One region of the Bradyrhizobium sp. AUGA SZCCT0105 genome, then DNA from elsewhere that is predicted to be linked to it. Evidence: riboswitches for the same ligand, from Rfam matches in the RefSeq annotation. Region 1 holds a riboswitch; each other region holds the start of a gene.
The links. A riboswitch is a leader RNA that binds a small molecule or an ion and turns the genes downstream of it on or off. The one in region 1 is predicted to bind cobalamin.
Positions count from the first base shown of each region.

Region 1 (10,309 bases):
CGGATCGACGATCTCGCCAATCTGATTCCGGCGCGGCTGACCGGCTTGCTGTTCGTGCTGCTTGCCCCGCGCTTCTCGCGGGCGTGGTCCTGCATGTTGCGCGATGCGCGCCGCCATCGCTCGCCGAATGCCGGCTGGCCGGAAGCTGCGATGGCCGGCGCGCTCGGTGTGCGGCTCAGCGGGCCCCGCATCTATCACGGCAGCATCGCGAACGAGCCCTGGCTGAACGAGGGGGCGCGCGATCCGGCTGCCGCTGATGTCCTCACCGGGCTGAAGCTCTATCGTTACGCCATGATGCTGCTGGCCGCGGCGTTCGTGGCCCTGGCGCTGGCGTGAAGGAGCGGCGCATGCGTGAGCACGGCGGAAATCTCGACGTCGCCCAGCAGCGCTTCGGCGGCGCCGCGGAAGACTGGATCGACCTGTCGACGGGGATCAATCGGGTGCCGTATCCTGGCGTCGATGTCGAGCCGCGCCAATGGGGCGCGTTGCCGTCGCGATCCGAAATCGAGTCGCTGCACAACGCCGCGCGGCAGGCCTACGGGACCGACGCGCCGATCGCGTCGATGGGCGGGGCGCAGGCCGCGATTCAGTTGCTGCCGCATCTGGCGCCGCGCGGGCGAGCCCGGATTCTTGCGCCCACCTACAATGAGTATGCGGGGATATTGTCGGCCGCCGGTTGGGACGTTGCCGAGGTGTTCGATCTTGCGGCGCTCGCAGGCGCTGATCTTGCCGTCGTCGTCAATCCGAACAACCCTGATGGACGGCGTCACGATCGGCGCGAACTGCTTGCGCTGCTGCCGCGCGTTGGCCGGGTCGTGATTGACGAGAGTTTTGCGGACGCGGTACCTGACCTGTCGCTTGCAGGAGCGGCCGGACAGCCGGGGCTCCTGATCCTGCGCTCATTCGGCAAGTTCTACGGACTTGCGGGTCTGCGGCTCGGCTTCGCGATCGGCAGCGAGCCGGATATCGCTGCGCTTGCGGCGATGGCGGGGCCATGGCCGGTTTCGGGGGCCGCGATCGCAATCGGGCGGCGCGCCTTGCTCGATCGCGACTGGGCAAAGGCGACGATTGCCCGGCTCGCGGATGATTGCCGCAGGCTCGATACGGCGGCGCGATCGCAGGGCTGGACGCTGCTCGGCGGCACGCCGCTGTTCCGTCTCTTCGACACCGGCGACGCGTTGGCCGCGCAGGAGAAGCTTGCCCGCGCGCAGATCTGGTCGCGGGTTTTCCAGCAAAAGCCGGGATGGCTGCGCTTGGGCTTGCCGGGCAGCGAGACCGACTGGTCACGCCTTTCTGCCGCACTATCCGCTTAGCGCGCCAGCGCGAGCAGGCCCTCGACATCAAGATGGGTCTCGATGTGCTCGGCAAGCGCGTCGAGCGCGCTCTCGACCCTGGCGCCGTACGGCTGATCCGCAACGGGGATATCGAGCTGCGCAAGAAACGCCTTGCGAAATCCGTCCGAGGCGAACAGGCCGTGCAGATAGCTGCCGTGAACGCGCCCATCGCTCGACATGGCACCTTCCGGCGCGCCGTCAAGCGATGCAAATGGCCGTGCGCGATCCGGCCCGTCGGTGCGCCCGATGTGGATTTCGTAGGCGCTGATCGGTTGATGGGTCGCAGCGTGCACCGCGTTGACGCGGGTCAGCGTCTTCTGTTCGGTCATGGTCGTCGTGACATCGAGCAGCCCGAGGCCAGGCGTTTCGCCGGCGAGCCCCTCGATCCCGTCAGGATCGGCGACGCTTTGCCCAAGCATCTGGTATCCGCCGCACAGGCCGAGGATGTGGCCGCCGCGGCGATGATGCGCCAGCAGGTCGATGTCCCAGCCTTGCGCACGCAGGAAGGCAAGATCGCCGCGGGTCGATTTCGAGCCGGGCAGGATGACGAGCTTCGCGTCGCCCGGAATGGCTTCACCCGGCCGCACCATCACGAGATCGACGCCGGGTTCGAGCTTCAGCGGATCGAGGTCGTCGAAGTTAGCGATCCGCGACAGCGCCAGAAACGCGATCTTGCACTGGCCGGGCTTGCGCGCCTCGCCGAGCCCGAGCGCATCTTCGGCAGGTAACTCACCGGCGCGAGCGAACCAGGGCAGCACGCCGAAGCCGCGCCACGCGGTCCGGGCTTCGATCAGGCGGTAGCCGTCGTCGAACAGCGTCGGATCGCCGCGGAACTTGTTGATGACAAAGCCCTGGATCATCGCAGTATCATCAGGATCGATCACAGCCTGGATGCCGACGAGCTGCGCGATCACGCCGCCGCGATCGATGTCGCCGACCAAGACTACGGGCACGTCGGCCCTGCGCGCAAAGCCCATATTGGCGATGTCTGACTTGCGCAGATTGACCTCGGCAGGACTGCCGGCGCCTTCGACCAGCACCAGGTCGGCGCGCGCCTTCAGGCGCCCAAAGCTCTCCAGCACCGCGCCCATCAGCGATGGCTTCATGGCGGCATATTCGCGCGCGCGTGCGGTCGCGATCCGCTTGCCGTGCACGATGACCTGCGCGCCGACGTCGGTCTCCGGCTTCAGCAGCACCGGGTTCATGTCGGTGTGCGGCTCGACGCCGGCGGCAAGCGCCTGCAAGGCTTGCGCGCGGCCGATCTCGCCGCCGTCGACGGTCACGGCGGCGTTGTTGGACATGTTCTGCGGCTTGAACGGGAGCACGCGCAGGCCGCGCCGTCTTGCGGCACGCGCAAGGCCGGCGACGATGAGCGACTTGCCCACGTCCGAGCCGGCTCCCTGGATCATCAATGCGCGCGCCATGGTGATGTCTGTCAGAACTCGACGCCCGGCTGGGCCTTGATGCCGGACCGGAAGGGGTGCTTGACCAACGTCATCTCGGTGACGAGATCGGCGATCTCGATCAATTCGTCCTTAGCGTTGCGCCCGGTGAGCACGACATGCGTCATCGGCGGCTTCGACGTGGTCAGGAAATCGACGACATCGGCGATCGCCAGATAGTCATACCGAAGCGCGATGTTGATCTCGTCGAGCACGACCATCCGCAGGCTCGGATCCGCGATCAGCTGCTTGGCCTTTTCCCAGCCGGCTTGCGCTGCCGCGATGTCGCGGGCGCGATCCTGCGTCTCCCAGGTAAAACCTTCGCCCATCGCATGGAATTGACAGAGATCGCCGAAATGCCCGGTGAGCAGGCGGCGCTCGCCGGTATCCCAGGCGCCCTTGATGAATTGCACCACGGCGCAGGGAAAGCCGTGCGCCACGCAGCGCACGATCATGCCGAAGGCGGAGGAGGATTTTCCTTTGCCGGCGCCGGTATGAACGATGATCAAGCCCTTTTCACCGCTCTTGGTCGCCATGATCTTGTCGCGGGCGACCTTCTTTTTCGCCATTTTGGCCGCGTGGCGCGCATCCAATGAAGGGTCGGTGCCGACGTCGCGATCTTCAGCGTCGTTTCCATCAGAAATCATCACGTTCCTTCGGCTTGACAAGTGCGAGGCTAGGCCGAATGGTGACCCCGCGTTGGTTCCTGTCCTACGACAGGCGAAGAGGGAATGCGATAGGGCTCAGACCGCTGGGTTTGCCCAAAGCGCAGCCGCCCCCGCGACCGTGACCGGAGAGATGCCCAAGCCACTGATTCCCTGATGGAGTCGGGAAGGTGGGCATCAAGGGAGAAATCCTACTCCGCAAGCCGGGAGACCTGCCGACGCGATGTGTTTGAGACCGGCGGACGGGGTGTTCCGCGACGGGGAACGAGCCTGTTCACGTCAGGTTCGTGTGCCTCATCGCTTCCCGCAGTCAATCCAGGAAGGGCGATGAGCGTTACACTTCATGTCTGTATCACGTGCCGCGCCGGCCAGACGCTCGCCGAAGGCGAGCTCGCGCCCGGTGCGCGCCTGCATGCCGCGCTTGTTGAGGCCGGTGTGCCCGATGACGTCAATCTGGTTCCGGTCGAATGCCTGTCGGCCTGCAGCCAGGGCTGCTCGGTCGCGCTCAGCGCGCCGGGGCGGTGGTCCTATGTGTACGGCCGCCTGTCCGCTGATCATGCCAAGGATGTGATCGCCGGCGCCTCTGCCTATGCCGCGGCGCCTGACGGCATCGTGCCGTGGCGCAGCCGTCCCGAAATCTTCCGCAAGCAATCGCTTGCCCGCATCCCACCCATCGCCATCGTGCCGGAGGCCGCAGAATGATGACGCTCGCCAAGGTTCCGGTCACCGTCGTGACCGGCTTTCTCGGGTCCGGCAAGACGACGCTGATCCAGCATCTGATCCGGAATGCCAACGGCAAGAAGCTCGCGGTGCTGGTGAACGAATTCGGCAGCGAGGGCGTCGACGGCGACATCCTGAAGTCGTGTGCGGACGCCAATTGCCCGACCGAGAATATTGTCGAGCTCGCCAATGGTTGCATCTGCTGCACTGTCGCCGACGATTTTATCCCGGCGATGGAGCAGTTGCTCGCGCGCCCTGTGAGACCCGATCATATCGTGATCGAGACATCCGGCCTCGCGCTGCCGAAGCCGTTGCTGAAGGCGTTCGACTGGCCGGAGATCCGCTCGCGGATCACGGTCGACGGCGTGATCGCGCTGGCCGATGCGGAGGCCGTTGCCGCGGGTCGCTTTGCGCCTGACCCGGCCGCGGTGGATGCGCAGCGCGCGGCAGATGAGAATCTCGACCACGAGACGCCGCTGTCCGAAGTGTTCGAGGACCAGATCGCCTGCGCCGATATCGTATTGCTGACCAAGGCCGATCTCGCCGGAGCCGAGGGGATCAAAGCGGCCAAGGCGCTGATCTCGGCCGAGATGCCGCGCGAGGTGCCGATGTTGCCCATCGTCGACGGCGCGATCGACGCCCGCGTGATCCTGGGCCTCGAAGCTGCGGCAGAGGACGACCTCGCGTCGCGGCCGTCCCACCATGACGGTGAGGACGAACACGAGCACAACGACTTCAATTCCGTGGTGATCGATCTTCCGGAGATCGCGGATGTCGATGCGCTGATCGCGTCGATCAAGGGGCTGGCGCGCGAGCAGAACGTGCTGCGCGCCAAGGGCTACATCGCGGTCGAAGGCAAGCCGATGCGGTTGCTGGTGCAATCGGTCGGCGAGCGGGTCAGGCATCAGTTCGACATGCCCTGGGGCGCGCGGGCGCGGCAGTCAAAGCTCGTCGTGATCGGCGAACACGGCGACATCGACGAAGCCGCGATCAGGGCGCGACTAGGTGTCTGATGCACGTCGTCTTCCACGAGAGCCGCGGCCTTGAGGAGACCGCGACGCCAAGGGACCTCGGCCAGGATCCGGCCGATCTCGTGGTGTTGTCGTTTTCCGACAGCGATCTCGCCGCGTTCGCGGCCGGCTGGCGGCGGGGTCGCGCCGCGTTGCCGTCGCTGCGGCTCGCCAATCTTGCGGAGCTGCGCCACCCGCTGTCGGTCGATACCTATATCGAGCGGACGCTGTCGCAGGCGCGCGGCATCCTGGTGCGGCTGATCGGCGGCGAACCCTATTGGTCATACGGGGTGGCCGCGGTGCATCGTTTGGCGAAGGAACGCGGCATCGCTCTGGTGGTGCTGCCGGCGGATGGCCGCGACGATCTGCGGCTGGATGAATTCTCGACCCTGCCGGTCTCGACGCTGCGCCGTCTGAAGGTGCTGTGCGACAAGGGCGGCCCCGTTGCCGCGCAGGCCGTGATCGCGCAACTGGCGCTGGCGTCCGGCCTTTATGCCGGGCCGGTCGTCGGCGAGATCGATCTTCCCGAGATCGGCGTCTACGATTCGCGGCACGGTGCCGTCATGGCACTGCCGGCATCGGATGGCCGGCCGCTTATGCTGGTGACTTTTTATCGCTCCTATCTGGCGGCGGGCGACACGGCGCCGGTCGATGCGCTGATCGAGGCCTTGCGCGAAAAGGGATTCGATGCCCACGGCGTGTTCGTCACCTCGTTGAAGGCGGCGGGCGTGGCCGACTGGCTGCGCGCTCAGTTCGCGCAATGCTCGCCGGCCGCCATCGTCAATGTAACCGCGTTCTCTGCGGCGGGTGACGACGGCACAACGCCGTTCGATGCCGCATCGTGCCCGGTGTTCCAGGTCGCTCTGTCGACGGCGCGGCGGGAGGATTGGGCCTTGTCGCTGCGCGGTCTGTCGCCCGGCGATCTCGCGATGCATGTGGTGCTGCCGGAGGTCGACGGTCGCCTGTTCACGGGCGTTGTGAGCTTCAAATCGCCCGGTGAGCGCGATCCCGATCTGCAATTCGCGCATCTTGCGCATCGGCCGGATGCCGAGCGCGTCGCCGCGGTCGCCGCGCGTGTGGCAGCCTGGCATCGGCTTGCCGGCAAGCGCGCCGGAGACAAACAGCTTGCGGTCGTGCTCTCGAACTATCCCGGTCGTCCGCATCAGATTGCGCATGCCGTCGGCCTCGATGCGCTTGCCTCGGTGGAGACGTTGCTGGCCGATCTTGCGACTGCGGGCTTTGATCTCGCGCCGGTGGAGTCGCTGGGGGGCGTACTGCTGCACCGGAAGCTGACATGGGACGTGGCCGAATATCGCGCGGCGATCTTGAACTTTCCGCAGCAGCTCCAGGATGATCTTGCGCGCGTATGGGGCGAGCCGGAGGATGACACCGACTGCCGTGACGGCGCATTTCATTTCTCGGCGATCCAGAGCGGTAAGTCGATCATCGCGGTTCAGCCGGAACGTGGTGATGTCGGTCAACGCGATGCCGACTATCACGATCTCTCGCGCACGCCGCGCCATGCCTATGTCGCGTTCTATCTCTGGCTCAGGCAGCAGGACATCGATGTCGTCGTTCACATGGGCGCGCATGGAACGCTGGAGTGGCTGCCCGGCAAGTCGGTTGCGCTGTCATCCGCATGCTGGCCGGAAGCGCTGATCGGCGATCTGCCCGTTGTCTATCCCTTCATCGTCAATGACCCCGGCGAGGCGGCGCAGGCCAAGCGCCGGATCGGTGCCATGACGATCGGCCATCTGCCGCCACCGCTGGCGCAGGCGGCGGTGCCGGAGGGCTTGCGCAGGCTCGAGCGGTTGCTCGATGAATATTCGACTGCGGACGGCCTCGATCCGGCGCGGCGGCAGCGCCTGATCGCTGCGATCCGCGAAGAAGCGCGCACCGCCGGGCTGGAGGACGATCTCGGTCTCGCGGCGTCGGTCTCGGCGGCCGAAGCCATTCCGCAGATCGATCGTTTCGTCTGCGATCTCAAGGAAAGCCAGTTCGGCGACGGCCTGCATGTGTTCGGGCAGGGTGCCTGCGGCGAGGCGGAGAGGGCAGCGTTGCGCGATGCGCTCGCGGGCCGGCGTGTTGCGCCGGGACCGTCGGGCTCACCCTATCGCGGGCGAAGCGACGTGCTGCCGACCGGACGCAATCTGTTTGCAGTCGATCCGCGCGCGGTGCCGACGCCGTCGGCGCATGCGCAGGGCGTGAAGCTCGCCGAAGAGCTGCTGCGCCGTCACTTGCAGGATCACGGCGACTGGCCGAAAGGGCTGGTCGTCGATCTCTGGGGATCGTCGACGATGCGCACCGCCGGCGAGGACTTTGCGATGGCGCTGCATCTCGCCGGCATCGCGCCGCGCTGGGATCATGGATCGTGCCGGGTGTCGGGCTACGTCATCATCGCACCGGCAGAGCTTGGCCGTCCGCGGATCGACGTGACGCTGCGCGTGTCGGGGCTGTTCCGCGACGTCTTCTCGGGGCTTGCGCAGTTGTTCGAAGCTGCGACCGAGGCGTTGTCCGAACGCAGCGAGGAGAGCGACGAGAATCCTTACCGGCAGCGCGTCTCGCGCGTGTTCGGGCCTCGTCCCGGACACTATGGCGCCGGCATCGCGTCTGTCCCGGACGTCTTCACGGAGGAGGCGCGCGACGCGGCCGGCGAAGCCTGGCTGTCGGCATCGTCCTGGGCCATCGCATCCGATGGCGAGATACGGCTCGACCGCGCCGGCATCGAGGCACGGCTCGCCTCTGCCGACAGCTTCGTCCACACCCAGGACTTGCCGGAGACCGATTTGCTGCTGGCGGCGGACTATGCCGCGCATGAGGCAGGCATCGCCGCAGCGGCGCGGCGGCTTGGTACAAAAGCCCCGTCGCTCTATCACCTTGATGCGACCCGGCCGGATCAGCCGCATGCGCGGTCGTTGACCGAGGAAATCTCGCTTGTGGTGCGGGCGCGCGCCGCCAATCCCGCGTGGATCGCGGGCATGATGCGCCATGGCTTCCGTGGTGCTGCCGAAATTGCGGCGACGCTGGAGCACATGGCGGCGTTCGCGCACCTCGCCGGCGTAGTGCCGCCGCATCTGTTCGATCTCTATTACGAGGCGACGCTCGGCAATGACGACGTCCGCGCCTTCATGGCGCGCGAGAATCCGGCTGCGCTTTCTGCGATCGAAACCTGCTTCACCCGGCTGCACGACGCGTCGCTCTGGCAGACGCGGCGCAATTCGATCGCGGCGGCGCTGCAGGAGGCCTCATGAGCGCCGTCGCGATCAAGGGTTGGTGTCCCGGCGCGCTGCGGCCGATGCTATCAGGCGATGGCCTCGTGGTGCGCATCCGCCCGCGCGGCGGGCGGCTGGACGCGTCGCAGGCGACGGGAATTGCTGAGCTCGCTGCGCGATACGGCAACGGCCTGATCGATCTGACCAGCCGCGCCAATCTCCAGATCCGCGGCGTCGGCGATGAGGGTTATCCGGCGTTGATCGACGGACTCGCCGAGCTCGGGTTGCTGGACGCGGATTCAGATACCGAGGCGCAGCGCAACGTTCTGGTGACGCCGTTCTGGGCTGCCGATGACGACACGCCTTCGCTCGCGGCCGAGCTTGAGCGGGCGCTCGCCAGCGCGCAGCTCGATCTTCCGACCAAGTTCGGTTTCGCGATCGATGATGGCAGCGAGCGGGTGCTGGGCGGCGCGTCGGCGGATATCAGGATCGAGCGCGATCGCAATGGCGGACCGCTGGTGCGTGCCGATGGCGCACGGTACGGTCGCTCTGTCTCGCGCAGAGAGGCGGTGGATATCGCGCTCGCGATGGCCGAATGGTTTGTCACCTCCGGCGGAGCCAAAGCTGAGAAACGACGGATGGCGTCTCATCTGGCCGGCGGCGCGAGCCTTCCCGAATTGCTTCGCGGCGACGCCGAGCCAGTGACTCGATCGGCAGCCGCTGTGCCCGGCCTCTATTCGACTGGCGCGATGGTCGGCTTGGCCTTCGGGCAATTGCCGCACCAGATGCTCAGCCATCTCGCCGGATCCGCACAGGCTCTTCGCATGACGCCGTGGCGGATGGTGCTGGCGGAGGGGATGCATGGGATGCCCCGTGGCGCGGATCTCGTCACTGATCCCAATGATCCGGCGCTCCGCGTGATCGCTTGCAGCGGCGCGCCGCGCTGTCGTGAGGCGCATGCCGACACGCGTGCATTGGCATCGGCGCTGGCATCGTTTGTCCCGGCGGATGCCCGGCTTCACGTGTCCGGCTGCGCCAAGGGCTGTGCCCATTCCGGTTCGGCTGACGTCACCCTGGTTGCGTCACGCGAGGGCTTTGAGCTCATCCGCGACGGCACCACGCGGGATGCGCCGGTCATGCGAGGTCTGACCCGTTCGGACCTCGTCGCAAATCCCTCCGCGCTGATGGGAGGCCATTGATGCCGCACATCTATGAGACCGATGGCGCGGCGATCTATCGGCAGTCATTTGCGACGATCCGGTCGGAGGCCGACCTTGCCCGTTTCACGCCCGACGAGGAGCCGGTGGTCGTGCGCATGATCCATGCCGCGGGGATGGTAGGCCTGGAAGCGCATGTCCGCTTCACGCCCGGCATGGCTGCGCGCGCACGGATAGCCCTGCAGGAGGGCGCGCCGATTCTCTGCGATGCGCGGATGGTGTCGGAGGGTATCACGCGCGCACGGCTGCCGGCCGGCAACGCCGTGATCTGCACGCTCGGCGGTCCCAAGGTTCCCGAACTCGCACAGTCGATGCGCAATACGCGCTCGGCGGCGGCGCTCGAGCTGTGGCGGCCGCATCTGGCCGGTGCGATCGTCGCGATCGGCAACGCGCCGACGGCGCTGTTCCATCTGCTCAACATGCTGGAGGATGCCGAGTGTCCGCGGCCGGCGGCGATCATCGGCTGTCCGGTCGGCTTCGTCGGTGCGGCCGAGTCGAAGGCGGCATTGATGGCCAAGCCGCCGGTGCCGGCGCTGACGGTCGAGGGGCGTCTCGGTGGCTCGGCGATCACGGTCGCCGCCGTCAATGCGCTGGCGAGCCGGAGCGAATAGCGATGGGACGCATCATTTGTTGCGGGCTCGGCCCTGGCGATCCGGATTTGATGAGCGTGCGTGCCGACCGCATGGTGCGAGCGGCGAAGCATGTCGCC
Region 1 is NZ_JAFCMK010000001.1:1,853,940-1,864,248, forward strand. Features, by position in the region: gene cbiB (adenosylcobinamide-phosphate synthase CbiB) at 1-336, shown strand, start outside; gene cobD (threonine-phosphate decarboxylase CobD) at 348-1,313, shown strand; gene JQ573_RS08380 (cobyric acid synthase) at 1,310-2,758, opposite strand; gene cobO (cob(I)yrinic acid a,c-diamide adenosyltransferase) at 2,770-3,423, opposite strand; cobalamin riboswitch at 3,460-3,676, shown strand; gene JQ573_RS08390 (DUF1636 domain-containing protein) at 3,769-4,143, shown strand; gene cobW (cobalamin biosynthesis protein CobW) at 4,140-5,174, shown strand; gene cobN (cobaltochelatase subunit CobN) at 5,174-8,422, shown strand; gene cobG (precorrin-3B synthase) at 8,419-9,582, shown strand; gene JQ573_RS08410 (precorrin-8X methylmutase) at 9,582-10,211, shown strand; gene JQ573_RS08415 (precorrin-2 C(20)-methyltransferase) at 10,214-10,309, shown strand, end outside.

Region 2 (10,309 bases), on a different contig from region 1:
GACGGCCGCAAGATACGGCATGAAGCCACGCATCGACGCCGTCTGCGGCGCAGTGGCCGCAGGCACAATCGTGAAGGCGTTCGCCGCGGCATAGACTGCAACCAGACCGGTTCCCTCGAGCAGGAGCTGCAACGCCATGTCGGGCGTCATCGATCCCTTGACGGCCTGTGCGCGGCGTCCCCCAGCCAGTGTGGCGTCGTAAACGACCTGAAGACCGGTGACCGCGCTGTAGGCATCGAGCGCGGAGACCAGAGGCTGGCTGCCAATATCGAAGTCGACCGTTGCCGGCGTCCGAATTGATTCAAGGCTTGCGGCCATCGTTACCGTCTGGATATTCCCGGCAACGAGAGTGCCTATGACCAGGCCAAGAAAGCGCTGCCACATCCGATCATGCTTCGAGCGCAGCCCGATCTTCCGACCCATTGAACAAAGTGCATGAGGCGCCGCCTTGATCCTCAAGCCCAGCCGAACAGCACGATCTATCGGTGATCGATAGAGCTGTTCGTCAAACCCCGCGGCAGGCGCAACATAGAAACAGATTGTGACAATCTGCTAACAAGGGCGGAGACCTCGCGCCGGCCGCACCTTGCGCCGTCGCAGCCTGCGCCAGCCGATCACGATACCGCTGATCGAGACGATGGTGCCGACCGCCGACAGCAGCCACACCACGACATCGCGCGCCGGCCAGATGCGCAGCAGCAGCGGGAAGTCCAGGCTGTGCAGCGCGTTGAACAGCCAGCGGTAGGACCGGCGGCTGTCGTCGCTGCGATCGAGAATCTCGGCGGTGACCGGAGAGATGTGCAGCCAGGTATGGGCGAGATCGTCGAAGGCGATCCGCAGCACCGGAAGCTCGCGCGCTTGGTGCAGCGTGTACCAGTAGGCGTCCGGTTCATCGAGCTGTCGCGCCGATATCATCGCAGCTTTCGGCATCGCGCGCCGGGCGGCCGCGATGATCTCGTCCTGCGAGAGCGTCACGGGCGCACCGGTCAAGGGATCGGCGAGGCTGCGACGGCCGCCGCTAGCGTCGAGCACGATCAGGGGATGTCCGCCGATCCAGACGAAGCGCGCCTCCACCGCCGATACCTGCGGCGGCGACTGCAAGTGAGCGACGATATCGGGCGCATCGTGGCGGCTGTAGCCAACCGCGATCTCGCGCGTGAGGCCGCGGCCGGAGAAGGCGCCGCCGGGATTGAGCGACAGCCAGCCGCTGAACATCCAGGTGAAGACGAAGATGCCGCCGACGAGGCCGGCGATATGATGCCAGGCCATCCAGCCGCGATAGGGCGAGACGGCGCCATCAGCGTAACGGCGCGTCAGCCGCAGGCGCAAAATGCCGATCCAGAAGCCGGTGACCGCGACGACGAGGCAGGTGCCCGAGATCCACAGCACCACGTCCCGCCACACCGGACCATCCTTGCGCAGCACGGTCGGATAGATCCAGTGCGGGATTGAGCCGAGCCAGTTCCAGATACGTTCCTGCCGCGTGGTGTCGAGCGCGATCTCACCGCTGCGCGACGAGACATAAAGTTCGGTGCCATCGGCGTCGCCGAGACCGATCAAATAGAGCGGCCGCAGCGGATCGAAGCGCGCAGTGACCGACCATTGATCGCGCGTCACCGTGTCGAGCAATTGCGGACGCACCGCGTGCGGATGATGGCGTGCAATGGCCAGTGCCTGACCCGGCGTGATCCGGTCGATGACGCTGCCGTCGATCGCCGAAATGGTGACGGCGCCCCCGTTCCATCCGGTCACGCGATAGACCGGAACGTCGTCCAGCATCGAGAGCCGGAGATCGCGTGGATAATGTTCCGTGCCCGCGATCGCCATCGCACGATCAGGTGCGATCTGTACCTTGCCCCAAACGATGCCAGGGAGCGCAGAGAGGCGCTCGTCGTCAGTGAGGCGCGGAAACGCCACGTACATCATGACGAGGCCAGAGATGAACCACATCGCGAAGAAGAGACACGTCGCAATGCCGATCCAGCGATGGACGACATAAAGCCATCGCCGCGCTCGCCGGATCAGAGCGTTGCGCATGGTCAGAACTTCACGTTGACGGACAATTCGGCGGTGCGCGGCATGCCGAGCAGCCACTGCCCCGTCCCGTTCGAGGTCACCGCGTAGACCTTGTCGAACAGATTGTAGACGCGGAACGCAACCGTGGTGCGATCATCGGGCTTCCACCTGATGCCGCCATTGACCACATTGTAGCCCGGCCGCAGCTGGGTGTTGGCGAGATCGGAGTACATCGCGCCGACGATCTGCACGCCGCTATAAACCGACCAGTTCGGCGCGAAGTCCCAGGTCAGCCAGACGTTCGAGACCTGCTGCGGAACGTTGACCGGAACATTGCCGTTGTAGCTGACGACCTTGCCGCCGACCACCTGGCTGTTGTTGTCGTATCGGGCACGCAGCAGCGCAAGATTGGCGTCGACGCGCCAGCCATCGTTCAGCGCGAGCCCGATCGATCCTTCGACCCCGCGTGATGATTGTTGGCCGATCTGCAGTGCCAGGCCGGCAGTGGGATTGCTGGGATCGGGAATGGTCAGGCCGGTCTTGACGATCTCGTACCCTGCCAGCGTCCACTCGCCGCGGCCGCCCCAGAACGACTGCTTGACGCCGATCTCGGTCTGCTTGCCGGTCGCGAGCTGGAAGGTTTTTTGCGAGGTCGACAGCGAGATCAAATTGCTGACCGGATCGAAGCCGACCGCGTACTGACCATAGAACGCGAGGTTCTTGATCGGCTCGTACACCAACCCGGTTCGCCAGCTGGTGCCCGACAGCGTCGTTTCAAAACTGTTCGCCGGCGTCTTGTAGTCGGTGCGATCGACCTCGGGACGATCGTACCGGACGCCGGTGACGAGCGACAATTGATCGGTCAGCGACAGACGATCTTCGGCAAACAGCGCGTATTGATTGACGATCGCGTTGAAGCCCGGCGTCGTCGCCGTGGTCGTCGCGAAAAACGATCCGGGATCGAACACGTAAGGATTGACCGACGACGCGCCGCCATAGGGCGAGTTGTTGGTGTGGGCGAAGTCGATCCGGTTGACGTCGAACCCGGCAACGAACTGGTTCGCGAGCCCGAGGACGTGACCGCTGAAGGTCGCATCCATCCGGTTGCCGAGCTGCTTCTGGTCGTGGAAGATCTCGATGTAGCTGGAGCGGTCGATCAGCTGGGTCTTCGGGTTCCAGGTGTAGTTTTCGATATCGCGCCAGTGCCGCTCGCTGGTCAGGTAATACAGCGTGTTGTTGATCTTGATGCCGTCGGCGACGTCCCACTCGGTCTTGAGCTGGGTCCAGCTGTCCTGGTAGCGAATTGCGCTGTCCAATGCGTTGTAGTTCTTGAAGCGCAGCGCGTCCTGAATCGAGCCGTTGATCAGCGGCGTGCCGAAATAGCGCGACGGGCTGCGGTCGCCATAATCCTCTGACAGCGTGAAGGCGAGATTGTCCGATGCCTGCACCCGCACGGCGGCGGAGACCACCGCATTCGAGGTCTTGTCGCGATCGACCCAGCCGTCCGATATGTTGCCGGTGGCGTTGATGCGGTAGGACACATTGGGACTGATCGGACCGGTGCTGTCCACCGACAGCCGTCGCGTCATGTTGCTGTCGAGCGAGACCTCGGCCTCGTTATAGGGCATGCCCTGCGGCTTCTTCGGAACGACGTTGATGACGCCGCCAATCGCGCCTTCGCCATACAGCACCGAGGCCGGGCCACGCAGCACCTCGACCCGCTGGGTCGACCAGGTGTCGTAGGGGAACGTCAGGGTGCCCGAGCCGATATAGAAGCGTGTGCCGTCATACAGCGTCATCACCGAGTTGCTGCCGGCAAAGCCGCGGGTGCTGAACGACAGGCCGCCATTGCCGGGCGCCGGCGTCGCGATGAACCCGGCCGCGTTCTGGGTGACGGCATCGAGCACATTATGCTGACCGCGCTCGGCGATGGTCTGCGACGAGATGATCTCGACGCTGGCCGGCGTCTGCAGCGGCGTCAAATTGAGGCGACTGCCGGTGCCTCCCTGTGTGGTGGCGTTGAGCGTCGGCGATGCCGATCCCGAAGCGCCCGACGCTGCAGCACGGGGCGCGCCAGCGGTTACCGCCGTTGCAGGTCTGGCGCGCGGCCGCGACGACGTCGCCGAGTTGCGGCTTCGCGCCGCAGGCTTGGGCTTTGCGGATGTCGAGGGTGCGACCTCGATCGGATCGAGCGTGGTGGGTGGAGATGTTTGTGCCGAACCTTCAGCCGGCAGCAGCAGCGATGACAGGGAGCAAACGAGACCGAGGCGCCAACGGCGCGCGGCGGGAGTTGACGGAGACATGGAAAGACTCGCGGTAACGTGGCACGTCACCGCGAACGCGGACTGGCGCATTGCCCCAGAGGCAGTGCTCCGATCCCACCAGGACGCCCCCGCCCGATGTGCTCGCGTGTGACCACGACTGACGGCAGGTCTCCTGGCTCACGGGTCATCGCCTGTCGACGCCTTCCCGGGCGGAGTGGCCCAGTGGCAAATTGACGAAAGGCTCGCCGTTTACAGTTGCGGGGACAGCTGCGGCATTGGGGTTACCCTCGCACCGCATTCCCTTTTGATCCCCGAAGGGAACCGTCGAGCGAAACGATAGGTGGTGCGGGATGGGCTGTCAATTCGATGCGATTGTCGCACACATGCTTTGCGGGATGATGCTGCGGCGATGACACAGCCCGGCCACATCTACTGCTGACGCGGAGAGGTAACCCGTCATCCTGAGGAGCGCGGAACGCGCGTCTCGAAGGATGCGCGGCCCGGCTGGTGGCCGTCGACCCTTCGAGACGCGCTTCGCGCTCCTCAGGGTGACGGAAACGTAAGCTCACATCACCCTGCTTCGACACATCCCTGCATCACCTCATCGATCTCGGCCCGCGACAGCGCGCCCATCTCGGCGATGAACACGACTCGCGTGCGTGGCACGCCGGGCGCCGGCACGCCGCCGGCAGCCAGTGTCGCGCGTCCGCCGGCGAGTTGAAATACCGTCAGCCGTCCCGGCTGCTCCACCGTCTCGAACAATCCCTTCGCCCGCGCCAGCTTCGGCGCCAGTCTGCCGATCGCCTGCTGCAAGCGCGGCAACGCTACCTTCCGCTCCGAGGTCCAGCTCAGCGTCTCGAACCGATCGGACGTCGGCCGTCGCGGCGCGGTCTCGCGCAGCGTCGGCACATGATCGAGATCGGCCGGAAACACCAGCTCGGCCGGCACCTCGCCATGCAGGGCAGCAACGATGACCGCAGCCGGACGCACTGTCCGCACGGCATCGCGGATCGCCGCGCACGCGGCTGCATCGGCCAGATCGACTTTGCTCAGCGCCACCACATCGGCCGCGCGCAGCTGCGAGCGCAGCAGCGCATCGTTCAGCATCGCCACCGGCTGCGTCGCGTCGACCACGCACAGCACGGTCTCCAGCGGCGCCTCCTTCCAGATCACCGGATCCATCAGGTTGCGCACGATGTCGGCGGGATCGGCGATCCCGCTGGTCTCGATCACGATGAATTCGGGACGCGGATCACGCCGCAGCAAGGTTGCGAGCGTGCGCAGCAGATCGCCTTCCAGCGTGCAGCAGATGCAGCCATTGCTCAGGCTGACCACGCCGTCGCTGGCGCCGGCAATCAGCTCCGCGTCGATATTGATCGCGCCGAAATCGTTGACCACGGCGGCGATGCGCCGGCCTTGCGCATGCGCCAGCAGATGGTTCACGACCGTGGTCTTGCCCGCCCCGAGAAAACCCGCGACCAGCAGGATCGGGACCGCCACATCAGCCCCCAGTGACCGGCCGGCGCACCGGCCGGCCCGGCCGTGCCGCGACGTCGAGCACGCCATCATTGATCAGCGGCTGACCGCTGACCACGAGATGCCGCACGCCTTCCGCCGGGCGGTTCATCGCGGAGAAGGTCGCGCGATCGCTGAGCGTCTCGAAGTCGAACACCACGACGTCGGCGTCGGCGCCGACCTGCAACCTGCCCTTGGCGCGCATCGCCGGCGTGCTCGCGGACAGGATTTCCGCCGGGATCAGCGCGCATTTGCGGATGCCCTCGAGCAGCGACACCTTCCTGCGCTCGCGCACCCATTCGCGGATGAAGCGGGTGAAGCAGCCGGCTGAACGCGGATGCGAGGTGGCATCGTCAGGCAGCGGCCAGGCGTCGCCGGTGTAGGGGCGGCCATCCGACAGCGTCCACGGCATCGCGTCGGACGCAATCGCACCGCCCGGATACAGCACTGCCATGTCGAGCAGGTCGCGATGATGCTGATTGTTCTCGATATCGAGCACGTGCCACAGCACCAGCGTCGAGGGTTCCGCGGCCTGCGCCGCCAGCAGCTCCTCGCGGCTGCCGAAGCGGTGACCGTCGGTCACTCGCTGCACCGAATCATAGCCGAGGCCGTTACGCTCCTCGAATTTCGGATCGCTGAAGAAGGTCGCCGCCAGCACGGTCGAGCCGGTGCCGTAGGGATAGGCCTCCACCGTGATCGGCAGGCCCTGCGCCTGCGCCTTGGCGATCAGCGCAACACAGCGCTCGATGTCCGTCTTGCTCGACGAGTTGAAATGGCAGATGTGCATGTGTGCGCCGGTGGCGCCGGCATAGCCGATCAGGCGGATATAGGCCTCGGCCGCGCTCTCGGGATCGATGCGCGACATGTAGGCGACGTGGGTGAAGGTCGGCACCGCATGATCCGCGGCGAGCTGGCACACCGCGGTGAGTTCCTGCACGCCGGCGCCGGGCGCATAGGCGTTGAGAATACCGATGCCGATGCCACCCTCATTCAGTGCGGTGGCAAGGCGCGCGAGGATACCGCCGACCTCGCCCTCGGTCGCCACGTTCTCGATCCAGCGGCGATCGCGCATCGCTGCGCCGAACGATTCCAGCGAGCTTTCCGAATTCGAACCGGTCATCGCGCCGATCCGCGCGAACGCCCAGTTGGCCGCGGCGCCGTAGTTCAGCACCCGCCCCTTCTCGGCCTGCCGCTTGTACCAGGATGCCACCGGCAGCACGCCGGCCTCGAGGTCGAGCGATGTCGTCACCCCGTCGAACGCCTGCATGCGATCGGCCGGTATGGTCTGGCCATGCGCGTGCAGGTCGATGAAGCCGGGAGCGACCACGAGCCCGCTGGCGTCGATCTGCCGCTCCGCGCCGCCGAGCCCGGTGCCGACCGCGGCGATCTTGCCGTCGACGACGGCGACGTCGCCGATCGCGTCCATCCCGCTGGCCGGATCCACCACCCGGCCGCCGCTGATCACCAAACCACCCATCTCGCCACTCCCCGCATTGTCCGACACCGACCGGTCTCTTTTCGAGCACAGAGAAGCGCATCGCACTCATCGCAGCAACCCGGCAAGGGGTCGTGGCGACATGTTCTGGCGGAATATCCGCCGCGCCGTGATGGCGATTGCAGAGAGCCCCTCCCTACGTTCCGGTTGCACGCCGCGATGGCAGGCCCCGCCAGAGATCGGTGCCGGGCTTGATGCGGCTCGCCACGAGTTTCGGCGGCGTGCGGTCCTTGGCGATCGCCGCTTCGACCGCGCGCTTGAGTCTGACGTTGTCGATCTCTGCCAGAAATCGCCGGATGACGGCATCCTGATCCGCGCCCCGACCGGAGATCGCCGCGCACAGCTCCGCGGTCGTCCTGCGGAAGAAGTGGAAGGCGTCATCGGCCGCGCCACCCAACCGGTCGACCTCGCCGGCCACGCCGAGCGCGTGCATCCGATCATCGTCGTCGAGCGTCACCGCGAAGCGCAGGACGGCAAGCTGCCAGGCACGAAGCAGCTTGCTCTCCGGTTCGGTCGCGTCCTCGCGCATCAGTCGAACACCCCGCGCGCCGATGCCCCTTCGGCCGTCGAGGGAGGTCAGGCGCGGCGCGACTATCCTCGCGCGGGAATAGGTTTTCGAGGGGAGCGCGCGCTCGATCGCATAGGAATCGCATAGACGGAGCGCACCGAGTCCCAATTCGCTCAAATCCCCTCGAATTGCAGCCGTGCCAGCCGCGCGTAGAGGCCGCCCGCGGCAACCAGCTCGGCGTGAGTGCCCTGCTCGACGATCCTGCCCTGGTCCATCACCAGGATGCGGTCGCAGGACAGCACGGTGGCCAGGCGATGCGCGATGACAAGCGTGGTGCGATGGCGCATCAATTCCTCCAGCGCGGTCTGCACCAGCGTCTCGCTCTCGGCGTCGAGCGCCGAGGTCGCCTCGTCGAGCAGCAGCAGCGGCGCATCGCGCAGGATCGCGCGCGCGATCGCGATGCGCTGGCGCTGGCCGCCGGACAGCGTCACGCCGCGCTCGCCGAGCTGGGCGTCGAAGCCGCCGGGCAGCCGGCGCAGGAATTCGGTGGCATGGGCGAGATCAGCGGCGCGCTCGACCTCGGCGTCGGTGGCATCGGGCCGGCCGAACCGGATATTGTCGCGGGCGCTCGCGGCGAACACCACGGAATCCTGCGGCACCAGCGCGAGCCGCGCGCGCACGTCGGCCGGATCGGCCTGCCGGATCGGCACACCATCGAGCGAGATGGTGCCCGATTTCGGATCGTAGAAGCGCAGCAGCAGGTGGAACAGCGTGCTCTTGCCGGCGCCCGACGGGCCGACGATCGCGACCTTCTCGCCGGAGCGCACCTCCAGCGACACGCCGTCGACCGCCAGCGCGTTGGGCCGGGTCGGATACGCGAAGCTGACATTGTCGAAGCCGACATCGCCGCGCGCAGGCTGCGGCAGTGCGCGCGGCGACGCGGGAGCTGCGATCTGTGGCCTGACGCGCAAAATCTCGAACAGCCGTTCGGCGGCGCCCGATGCGGCCGAGACCTCGCCCCAGACCTCGCTGAGCTGGCCGAGGCCGCTCGCTGCGAAGGCCGTATAGAGAATGAATTGGCCGAGCCGGCCGGGGCTGATGGCGCCGATCAGCACGTCGTGCGACCCGACCCAGAGGATCACGACGACGCTGGCGAACACGATGAAGATGACGATGAGTGTCAGCATCGCGCGCGCCTTGGTCGAGCTGCGCGCGGCGACATAGGCCTGCTCGACCTCGCGGGCAAAGCGCGCCCTGGCGAGCCGTTCGCCGGTATAGGCCTGCACGGTGCGGATCGCATTGACCAGCTCGGAGGCATAGGCGCTGGCATCGGCCAGCGTGTCCTGGGCGTTGCGCGACAATCGCCGCACCCAGCGGCCGAACGCGACCAGCGGAATCACGATCATCGGAATCGCGAGCAGAACGAAGCCCGAGAGCCGCGGGCTGGTGATCACCATCATCGCGGCGGCGCCGAAGAACAGCATCAGATTGCGCAGCGCGATCGACACCGAGGCGCCGACCGCGGATTTGATCTGCGTGGTGTCGGCGGTGAGCCGCGACACCAATTCACCTGACCGTGCGGAATCGAAGAACGCGGGCGACAGCGAAATCAGATGCGCGAACACGTCGCGCCGGAGATCGGCGACGATGCGCTCACCGATCGTCATCACGAGGTAGTAGCGCGAGGCGCTGGCACAGGCGAGCACCGCGACGACGGCGATCATCACGCTGAAATAGCTGTTGATCATCGCGATGCCTTCGGGCGTGAAGCCGAGGTCGATCATCCGCCGCACCGCGACCGGCACGATCAGCGTGGTGATCGCCGCGATCGTCAGCGAGATCAGCGCGAGGATCGCCCGCCGCTTGTAGCGCGCCACATAGGGCGCGAGCGCAAGCAGGGGCCGCAAGCGGGCACGGCTCTTCGCCGGCTCCATGATCTGGCTCTCGATGAAGGCCTCCTCATCGAGCAACGCGTCGCGCGGCGGCTCGGGGGTGCCGCGAGGGGTCTCAAGCTGTTCGGCTACACTCATTATCTAGACCGGTTCTATTGCCCCCACATAGGCCCGCCGACCCCCGGCTGGCAAATCCGGTAAAGTCCCAATCCGGTGATGGGCTTAAGCCCTTTCTTGGCTTGTTTTGGCGGGCACCATGGGTTATAGAGCCGCCCAAATCCCGTACCTAGATGTCTTGAGACGGGCGCTGGCGCGCCGAAGGAACTGTCATGAAAGCCGATATTCATCCGAATTATCATACGATTAAGGTCGTCATGACCGACGGCACCGAGTACCTGACCCGCTCCACCTGGGGCAAGGAAGGCGACACGCTGAACCTCGACATCGACCCCAAGTCGCACCCGGCCTGGACCGGCGGTACCCAGCAGCTGATGGACCGCGGCGGCCGTGTGTCGCGCTTCCAGAAGAAGTTTTCGGGCTTCCTCAAGAAGGACTAAAGTCCGCTTCGGGATCGCCCTCGCGATCAAACGCAAAGCGCCTCCGTCTCGGGGGCGTTTTT
Region 2 is NZ_JAFCMK010000008.1:221,207-231,515, forward strand. Features, by position in the region: gene JQ573_RS32050 (STN domain-containing protein) at 1-318, opposite strand, end outside; gene JQ573_RS32055 (PepSY domain-containing protein) at 553-2,037, opposite strand; gene JQ573_RS32060 (TonB-dependent siderophore receptor) at 2,040-4,319, opposite strand; cobalamin riboswitch at 4,425-4,621, opposite strand; gene JQ573_RS32065 (GTP-binding protein) at 4,851-5,780, opposite strand; gene JQ573_RS32070 (amidohydrolase family protein) at 5,782-7,272, opposite strand; gene JQ573_RS32075 (hypothetical protein) at 7,427-7,819, opposite strand; gene JQ573_RS32080 (ABC transporter ATP-binding protein/permease) at 7,972-9,828, opposite strand; gene rpmE (50S ribosomal protein L31) at 10,020-10,247, shown strand.
Region 2: it holds a riboswitch for cobalamin, as region 1 does, so the genes downstream of both, JQ573_RS32060 (TonB-dependent siderophore receptor) here and JQ573_RS08390 (DUF1636 domain-containing protein) in region 1, are expected to answer to the same signal.

Region 3 (10,309 bases), on a different contig from region 1:
TCCTCTTCACGACTCGACCCGGAGAACAGGAAAGCCGTCATGATCTTTCGCCAGCTCTTCGACAGCGTGTCCGGCACCTACAGCTATCTGCTCGCGAGCCGCGCCGGCGGCGAGGCGCTGATCCTCGATCCGGTGCTGGAGAAGGCCGACCGCTACTGCAAGCTGCTGCAGGAACTCGACCTCCGGCTGGTCAAGGCGGTCGACACGCACCTGCATGCCGATCACGTCACCGGCCTCGGCGAACTGCGCGACCGCACGCAATGCATCACCATCATGGGCGAGCAGAGCAAGGCCGACGTGGTGTCGATGCGCGTCTCCGACGGCGACAAGGTGACGATCGAAGGGCTCTGCCTCGAAGCGCTGTACACGCCCGGTCACACCGACGATTCCTATAGCTATCTGATGGGCGACCGCGTCTTCACCGGCGACACGCTCTTGATCCGCGGCACCGGCCGCACCGATTTCCAGAACGGCAGCGCGCGGGCGCAGTATGATTCGATCTTCAACCGCCTGCTCAAGCTGCCGGAAGAGACCATGGTGTTCCCCGCGCATGACTACAAGGGCGACACCGTCTCCACGATCGGCGAGGAGAAGCGCTACAATCCGCGGCTGCAGGTGAAATCGATCGACGACTATGTCGAGCTGATGAACAACCTTCATCTCCCAAATCCAAAGATGATGGACGTCGCGGTGCCCGCCAACATGCATGTCGGCCTGCACCAGGACCAGTTGGCCAAGGAAGGCCTCTCCCTCAGCGCGCGAGACGCCATCGCGAGCCTCGGCCGGCCCGATATCCTGCTGGTCGATTTGCGCGAGAGCGGCGAGCGGGCCAAGCACGGCATGCTGCCCGGCGCCCTGCACGCGCCCTATCCCGGGATTTGCGCCACGTTGCAGCCCGGCGGCATGCTGCGCGAAGTCGCGGCCGCGACCGGCCGCCGCGTCGTGTTCTTCTGCGCCTTCGGTGAGCGCTCGGCGATGGCCGTAGCCGCCGCGAAGAAAGCAGGGCTGGCGAACACCGCCCATATCGAAGGCGGCATCGATGCGTGGAAGAAGGCCGGCGGGCCGGTGGTGATGGGGTAAGCCGTTAGCCGCGCACAATTTCTATCACCGTCACCCTGAGGTGCGAGCGAAGCGAGCCTCGAAGGGCGACGGCCCCGCTCCCTCCGCGAACATTTGGAGATATCCGGGCCGTGCATCCTTCGAGGCTCGCTTCGCTCGCACCTCAGGATGACGGAACGTAGATCGCGGGCACATCAACTACCGCGCCACGCGCTTGAGTTCTTCCGTCAGCCGATCCAACGCATCCGCCAGCATCACGCCGCCGCACACCGTGAGCCGCTCCGGCAGCACGATCCGCTTGTCGGCCGGATAGAAGCGCTCCAGCGCCGGATGCAGCAGGAAGGCGCGGCCCTCATCCTCGGCGCGATCGCCCGCCTCCGACACCAGGATGAAATCCGGCCGCAGCTTTACAATTACCTCCAGCGAGGCAAATCCACCTGCGCCGACGCCGAGTTCGCCGGCCGCGTTGGTGAGGCCGGTTGCCGTCAGCAGCGAGCTGATCAGGCTGCTGTCACCGGGGACAAAGCCGCGGCGCTCCACCGGCAGCACCCGATAGTGATGACCATCCGCCACCGCCCGGGCCCGCGCGATCGCCGCATCGAGGCGCGAGATCTCGGCCTCTGCGCGATCCGGATGCCGCACGACATCGCCCATCGCGCGGATCTGATCTTTTACCTCGTCCAGCGTGCGCGGCACCGTGAGTTCGACGAGGTGCAATCCGTTGGCCTTCAGGAGATCGCGCGTCGCGCGCTTGTCGAACAGGCTGACCACGACGCGGTCGGGCTTGAGCAGCAGTACGTCCTCGGCCTCGCCGGACAGAAGTGGATAGTTTCGCGCCTGCTCGGCGGCCCAGGATTGCCAGGCATCACGGGAAAAGCGGCTGAGGCCCAGGATCTGGTCCGGGTCGACCAGCGACAGCACGAGCTGGTCGCTGCAGACATTCATCGAGACGATGCGCGGTCCGGCGGCGGACGCGGCAGCGCACAAGATCAGCCATGCCGCTGCGGCCATCGCTGCGAGACGCTGCATCCTCATCAGACATCCGCCCATGGCACGATGACGGCCTCGCGCTGAAATTCGGCGCGGTAGGCGCTGACGCGGAACACGCTAGCCAGCACGCTCTCGGACAGCGCTTCAGCGGGCGCGCCTTGCGCCGCCAGCCGCCCGTCCGACAGCACCAGCACGTGATCGGCAAAGCGCGCGGCAAGCCCGAGATCGTGCGTTACCACGATGACGAGCACGCCGGTGTCGGCGACGTTGCGCAGCTTCTGCATCACGTCGATCTGATGACGCGGATCGAGCGAGGCGGTTGGCTCGTCGGCGAGAATCACCGGCGCTTCGACCGCCAGCACCCGGGCCAGCGCGACGCGGCTGCGCTCGCCGCCGGAGAGCTCGGTGACGCGGCGATCGCCGAATTCGGTGACGTCGACCGCCTGCATCGCCCGCAGCACCGCCTCGATATCCCTCGGCGACAGCCGCGCCGGATCGGTCGCGCCATGCGGATAGCGACCGAGCGCCACGATATCGCGCGCCGGCAGCGGCCAGTGCACCGTGTGCCCCTGCGGCAGATACGCAAAGCGCTTCGCGCGATCGCGCAGCGACAGCGAGGCCAGCGCGTCGCCGTCGATCCTGATGTCGCCACCGGATGGAATTAGTCCAGCGAGCGCGCGCAGCAGCGTGGTCTTGCCGGCGCCGTTCGGGCCGACCAGCGCGACCAGATGGCCCGCTTCCAGCGACAGCGAGACATCGTGCAGCACCTTGCGGCTGCCGAGAGAAGCGTTGAGAGCGGTGGCGGAGAGTAGCGTCATGCCACGCCTCCGCCGAGCGCGCGGCGTTCGCGCATGATCAGATAGAGGAAGAACGGCACGCCGATGATCGAGGTCAGCACGCCGACCTTGATATCCGACGTCGAGGGGATGATGCGCACCGCGATATCGGCGGCGAGCAGCAGCGCCGAACCGGTGAGCGCGCTCGGCACCAGGAGCCGCGCCGGATCGTGACCGATCAGGGGGCGCATCAGATGCGGCGCGACGAGGCCAATGAAGCCGATCGTGCCGGTAACGGCGACCGCGCCGCCGACACCGAGCGCCACGCCCGTGATCACAAGCAACCTTAGCCGTCCGACATCGACGCCGAGGCTCTGCGCCGCCTCCTCGCCGAGCGTCAGCGCGCGGAACGCGTTCGCCTGGCTGAGCAGGACGGCAGCGCCCGCGATGATGAAGGGCAGCGCCAGCGCCACGTGCTGGAAGCTGCGGTCCTCCAGCGAACCGAGCAGCCAGAATGCGATCTCCAGCACCACGAACGGATTGCTGGAGAGATTCATCACCAGCGCCGTCGCAGCTCCCGCAAAGCTCGAGATCGCGAGTCCCGCGAGGATCAGAATCAGCAGCCCGGCATTGCGGCCGGCGATCGCAAGCAGCGCGAACACTGAACCGAACGCGGCGATGATCGCCACCACCGGCAGTGCATAGGAACGCACATCGGCCACGCCCAGCGCGATCACCAGCACTGCACCGAATGCCGCCGATTGCGGCGCGCCGAACAGCGACGGCGAGGCCAGCGGATTGCGCAGCAGGCCCTGCAGCGCTGCGCCCGATAGCCCGAGAATACCGCCGATCGCGAATGCCAGAATGGTGCGCGGCAGCCGGATCTCGCGCACGATCACCTGCGCCACGTCGCTGCCGCCGCCGAACAGCGCCTCGATCACCGCAAGCGGCGACAGCCGCACCGGCCCGATGCCGAGCGAGAGCACCAGCAGCAGCACCACGAGCGCGAGCAGCGCCGCGGTGGCGCCCCACCGGCGCCGCGCCGCGACCTCGGCCGCCAAGGCAAAATCCTGCACGCTCATTGGATCCATGCTCTTACAGCGATCGCCGTGGCAGACAAGCGACACTCAACAAAAACCGTGGCCACCTGGCAGCCGCCCGACCTCCGCCGGATTGACTTTGCTGCCCAGCCGAACCCTAGATGAACATGACGGTTCTTTCATGAGATGAAAAGGGAATGCGGTGCGGGGAAACTTCCCCAACGCCGCGGCTGCCCCCGCAACTGTATGCGGTGAATCCTTCGTCACAGGCCACTGGGAATCTCGGTCCTGGGAAGGCGACGAAGGGTAACGACCCGCGAGCCAGGAGACCTGCCGTCAGCCGTGGTCACACGCGAAGATGCCGGTCGGGGAGTACAGGCATGAGCTTCACTTGAGGCTGCAAGCAGCTGAGCCTGCGAGCACGATGGTGAGACTGGTTCGCGGTGACGTGCCACTGACGTTACCGAGGTCTCACTTAGATGTTCTCCAACTCTTCCTCCCGGCGCCGCCGCGCGCTTCTGCTCGCGTCGACGATGATCGCGCCGACAATCGTTCTCTCGACCGCACGGGCGCAGCAGGTGCCCTCTCCCAATCAGCTGCCGGCCATCGAAATCACCAAGCCGGGCGACCAGAATTTTACGCGCGCCAAGCCGGCCGCTGACGAAGCGCCGGCGCCGCGCCGCCCGGCGCCGGGCACCGCGCAAGGCAACAATGTGGGCAGCGGAGCAGGATCGAACACGACAGGGACCGGACTGGCCACCGGAACGGGCGGCACCGGAACGGGCGGCACCGGTGGCGGCGGCCGCCAGTTCGCCGGCATCGTCGGCTCTTCCTCGACGGTGATCACGGCCGACGACATCGCGCATTCGCCGGTGCCGTCGCTGCCCGAGATTCTCGCGCAGGCGCCGGGCGTGCAGCTGCAATCGCTTTATGGCGGCCCGAACGGCGCCAAGACCGCGGTCGACCTGCGCGGCTTCGGCGCATTCGCCTCCGACAATACCCTGTTCCTGCTCAACGGCCGCCGCCTCAACGACGTCGACAAGGCCGGCTTCGATCTCACCACGATCCCGCTCGATTCGATCGAACGCATCGAGATCACGCGCGGCAACAGCGGCGCGGTTCTCTACGGCGACAACGCGGTAGGCGGCGTGGTCAACATCATCACCAAGACCGGCGCCGGCGGTCCGCCGGCCACGATCCGGGCCGAAGGCGGCTTCGGCTCGTTCAACACCCGCATGGCCGCGGTGTCCGCGGCACTCAATTCCGGACCGTGGTCGACCTCGTTCTACGGCAACGGCATCAAGTCCGACGGCTACCGCGTCAACAACGCGCTCGACCAGCGCAACGCCGTCGGCAACGTCAACTACACGACATCGGATCTCACCGCCTTCCTCACCGTCACCGGCAGCGACCAGAAGCTCGGCCTGCCCGGCGGACGGCTGGTCGATCCGTCGATCGGCGTCAACGAGCTGCTCACCGACCGCCGCGGCGCGGCGACGCCGTTCGACTACGCCAATCAGCAAACCGCCAGCGTCACTGCCGGCTTCACCAAGACGCTGATGAACGGCGTCGACCTCATCGTCGATGGCGGCTGGCGCCAGCGCGAGACGCAAAGCGGCTTCTTCGGCACCGTGCCGACGATCAGCTTCGCCTCGACCTACAATGATGCCGCGCTGCAGACCTGGTCGATCACGCCGCGCCTCAGCGTCAAGAACGTCATGCTCGGGATGCCGTCCACGATCCTGACCGGCATCGACTATTACGATTCGACGTTCCGCGAGGCACGCGGCGCCTATCAGGGCGTCGATCCCTACCACATCTACAATATCGAGCAGCAGACCGTCGCCGGGTACTGGCAGCACACGATCGGCCTGCTGCCGACGACCGACTTCTCCTACGGCGCGCGCGTCCAGAACACGAGCGTGTCGGCACGCGACCGCTACGATCCGAATGCACCGTTTGCGTTCGACACGCAGGCGGCGCCGCTCGACAGCAACGAGACCCAATACGCGCTGCATATCGGCGCCGAGCATCGCTTCACCGAGACCTTCTCGGTGTTCGGCCGCGCCGCGCGCGCATTCCGCACGCCCGATGTCGACGAGCGCGTCGCATCGGGTCCGTCATTCGACCCGCTGACCTTCGCCCCGATCCCGCAGAACTTCCAGCTCAAGACCCAGACGTCGCAGGACGTCGAGGGCGGCTTCCGCGTCAAGACCAACCTGTTTCAGGTGCAGACCAGCCTCTATCTGATGGATCTCGAGAACGAGATCCATTTCAACCCGTTGTTGTTCTACAACGTCAACCTCGACCCCACCCGCCGCTACGGCTCGGAGACCAGCGCCTCGCTCAAGGTCAGCGACACCGTGACGTTGCGCGGCGGCATGGCGATCACCCGCGCCGTGTTCCGCGAAGGCATATGGGCCGGCAACGACGTTCCGCTGGTGTCGCGCTATACCGGCAATCTCGGCGTGACCTGGAACATCTGGCAGAACTATCTGGTGTTCGATGCCACGGTGCGGGCCTGGAGCTCGCGCATCATGGACAACGACCAGGCCAACACCCAGAACCGGATTCCTGGCAACGCCACCGCCGATCTGAAGCTCAGCGGGCAAGTTGACCGCTTCTTCTGGTCGCTCAGCGTGAACAATCTGTTCAACGCGCTGTACTACGACTACGCCATCGCGAGCTCGTTCACGGCCGGCCGCTTCTCGGCCTATCCGCTGCCCGGCCGCACCTACATGGTCAAGGCGGGCGCGACGTTCTAGGGCATGATGGTCGTGGCGGGTGTGACCCGGCCGCGCCATCTCCTCACGTTACAAGCACCGACGAACTGGGGTAGAATTCCGGCTGCTGATTTGACCCGCGCAGGGGAAACGCATGGCCAAGGCCGGAAAGAAGAGCAAGGGCAGCGGCAAGATCGACGACAAGACCGACGACAAGTCGAAAAAGCCTCCGCCGCCCGCGGCACCACAGGACGACGATTATTACGAGGACGGCGACATCGCCACGCCGAAGGTCGATCGCTACGGCAATGATGACGAGCCGTTGTGAGGGATGAGCGATATCCATCCCCACGTCGTCCCGGCGAAAGCTGGGACCCATAACCACAGGGTCGGGTTGTTGAAACACGCTGTGGCCCAGCGATGCACAACAATCGCCAGCGGTGGTTATGGGTCCCGGGTCGCGCTTCGCTTGCCCGGGACGACGAGAATGGGGTTAGCAGAAATCCTTAGCCTCGATCTTCCTGATACTCGCGCGATCGAGCAGATGCGCGCCAAAGCCACCGCGCGCCAGCGATGAGGCGATCGGCGGCGATGCCAGTAGCAGCACTGTCGTCATCGCCAGCGGCACGGCACTGAGCCAATCGAGCCGCACCGGCGTCAACTCCTCGCTGCTTCCCCGATAGAGACCCTCGCCCGCGGCGATGCGGCCGCATTCCCTGATCAGGTCGCGCCGCGTGCCGTCGCGCGATGCGCTGCCGAGCAGCGCCTGCATCGCGAGATGCGTCCGCACCCCGGCACGGCTCTCGGCCAGCGGCGCCGGTGTCTCGCCGAGCGAGACGCGCAGCAGCAGGTCGACCAGATCGGTGCCCGACCGGTACGCGTTGACAGGTTCGACCAGCCGCGGATTGCAGTCGATCAACAGCGGCGTTGCGCTGTCGAGCGGCATGATGACGTCGACCGAGAGCGCGCCGTGCCAGCCGAGATGCGCGCCGATGGTCTCGAGCGCGGCGCGGATCGCCGGCCGGCTCACGCTCTCCTTGATCGCCTCGCCGCCGCCGACGCCGGCCGCGATCTGCCGGTAGGCGTGGAAGCCAGTCAGCGTACCGCGGCAGAACACCGACTGGGCCTTCTCGACCGTGCCGGTAATGAGATCCTGCGCCAGCACCTCGCCGGCAAAGTCACCGGCGGATTCGAGATCATAGAGCGCGCGATTGAGATCACCTGCATCGCGCACGAACCAGACGCCGCGGCTGGCGGTGCCGACCGATGTCTTGACCACGGATGGAAACCGCACCGCCTCGCGCAGTCCGTCGGCCGAGCGCACGATCCGGGTCGGCGGCTGCGGCAGGCCGAGTTGGTCGAGCAGCCGGCTGAAGCCAGCCTTGCTGTGCACCGCGCGATAGCTGTCGAAATCCGGCAGCGCCAGGCCGGTCCGCGATGTCAGCCGCGCCGCGGCGCGGGCGAACAAGAAGCCCTGCTCGTGGGTCGGCAGCAGCACATCGAAATGCCGCGACGCCAACAGCCGCTCGACGAAGCGGAGGAAGCCGGCCGGATCTGACCGCAGCGGCGGACAATGATGGTATTTGCGGACAAAGCGGGAATAACGCGCCAGGCACCAGCGCGAGGGGTCACAGATCTCGACGTGATGGCCGGCCAGCCCCAGGATCGTGATCGCCTCGCGGCCGGAGGTGCTGGAGCCCTCTGACACAAGCACCCGGAGCGGCTTTTTGGCGTCGATCATGGCCGATCATCACCGCAGGACCACACTTTGTCGCCGCCTTTAATGCCGCATGTGTCGATCCGGCACGCCCGCGCCGGGGGCAGCCATGCGCCCGCGTTCATGGACAATTAGCGGCCAGCCTTTATTTTCTGCCGGCCCTGCCGGGCTTTTTTTTGACGCGTTTTCGTCACGCGAACCGGTACCCACTTCGCTCGAAAACGCTTTGGAATTGGGGCTTCACTGACATGGTCGACATTCTGGCCGCACCGCAGCAAGCGAAAGCCGACAGCGCGCTGCGCACGCTGACGGGGATTTCGGTCGCCCACTGGGTCAGCCATTTCCATATCTTCGTGCTGCCGATGCTGTTCCCGTTCCTGAAGCAGCAGCTCGGCGTCGGCTATGTCGAACTCGGTTTCGCGCTGACGGCGTTTGCGGTGGTGTCGGGCCTGACCCAAGCGCCGATCGGCTACCTCGCCGACCATATCGGCGCGCGCAAGATCCTGCTGATCGGGCTGACCATCGGCGGCTGCGCGCTGATCGGGCTCGGACTGCATCTGAGCTATACGTCGCTGATCGTCTGTGCCGTGGCGCTTGGCCTCGCCAACAGCGTCTATCATCCGGCTGACTACGCGATCCTCTCGGCCCATATGGACGAGGCGCGGATGGGCCGCGCCTTCTCGATCCACACCTTTGCCGGCTTCCTCGGCGGCGCGGTGGCGCCTGCGATCATGGCGGCGCTGGTCGCCTCGATCGGCGGCCCCGGCGCGCTGATCGTGGCCGGCGCGGTCGGCCCGCTGGTGGCGCTGTTCCTGATCGTGCTCGGCATTCCCGATGCCGGCGCCAACAAGAACAAGCCGAAGGACGACGCGGCAGCGAAGGCCAGCGTGATCACGCCGGCGCTGATGGTGCTGACGGCGTTCTTCACGCTGCTCAGCCTGTCGACCTCGGGCATCAACAATTTCGGCGTGGTCGCGCTGATGGGCGGCTACGGCGCGTCGTTCTCGACCGCCAACATCGCGCTCACCGCGTTCCTCGGCGCCAGCGCGGCGGGCGTGCTCGCCGGCGGCTATCTCGCCGACTGGACCCACCGCCACAGCCAACTCGCCGCGGCCTGCTTCGCGGTCAATGCCGTGCTGGTGCTGCTGATTGCGCTGATGAACCTGCCGCCGGTCGCGCTGACCCTCGCGATGGGGCTTGCCGGGTTCCTCGGCGGCGTGATCGCGCCGTCCCGCGACATGATGGTGCGCAACGCCGCGCCTCCCGGTGCCGCCGGCCGCGCCTTCGGCATCGTCTCCACCGGCTTCAACTTCGGCGGCATCGTCAGCCCGCTGCTGTTCGGCTGGATCATGGACCAGCACATGCCGCACTGGGTGTTCGGCGCCTCGGCGGTCTTCATGGTGCTGACCGTGCTGCTTGCGTTGGTCACCGAGCGCAAGCCGCAGGCCTCTGCACTTGCGATCCAGGCGCAGCCCCGTTAGGGCACGCTTGCTCCAAACCGCATCGAGCGTTCGTCCAAGGAAGACGCGACGATCCACGCTGCTGCCGAACTCACCGGCCCCAGAATGCGGGCGTCGTCTTGAACCGCCGCCAGCTCTTGCGCAGCGCTTTCGCCACCGCGATCTGATCGCGGGCCAGCCAGCCGGCCATCGCGCCGATGCCGAGGTGAAGCGCAGGCTGGTCGTCCTGCGCGATGGTGTGGAGCAACACGCGCGTGCTGCCGATGTCGCAGACCCGCCCCAGACTGGTCTGCAGCCCGGCGAGCCGCTTCACGTAGCGCTTCGCCGGCGCGTGGGCCGCATAGAGCGGCAGGAAGAACTCCGCCGCATAGCGCAACTTCTTGAGGTTGATCCTGAGATTGTGCTGTGCGTGGATATCGAGCCGCCGGAAGCGCGCACCTCGCTTCAATGTCTTGCGATGCAATCGTTCCAGAATTTGATCGGCGAGCACCGGCATTGGCTGCGACAGCACAGCCAGCGCTTCGCTGTCGATCTCGTTGCGCCA
Region 3 is NZ_JAFCMK010000004.1:272,672-282,980, reverse strand. Features, by position in the region: gene JQ573_RS20870 (MBL fold metallo-hydrolase) at 40-1,080, shown strand; gene JQ573_RS20865 (ABC transporter substrate-binding protein) at 1,258-2,088, opposite strand; gene JQ573_RS20860 (ABC transporter ATP-binding protein) at 2,094-2,867, opposite strand; gene JQ573_RS20855 (iron ABC transporter permease) at 2,864-3,907, opposite strand; cobalamin riboswitch at 4,020-4,218, shown strand; gene JQ573_RS20850 (TonB-dependent receptor) at 4,399-6,630, shown strand; gene JQ573_RS20845 (hypothetical protein) at 6,743-6,916, shown strand; gene JQ573_RS20840 (hypothetical protein) at 7,082-8,329, opposite strand; gene JQ573_RS20835 (MFS transporter) at 8,554-9,786, shown strand; gene JQ573_RS20830 (CYTH and CHAD domain-containing protein) at 9,857-10,309, opposite strand, start outside.
Region 3: it holds a riboswitch for cobalamin, as region 1 does, so the genes downstream of both, JQ573_RS20850 (TonB-dependent receptor) here and JQ573_RS08390 (DUF1636 domain-containing protein) in region 1, are expected to answer to the same signal.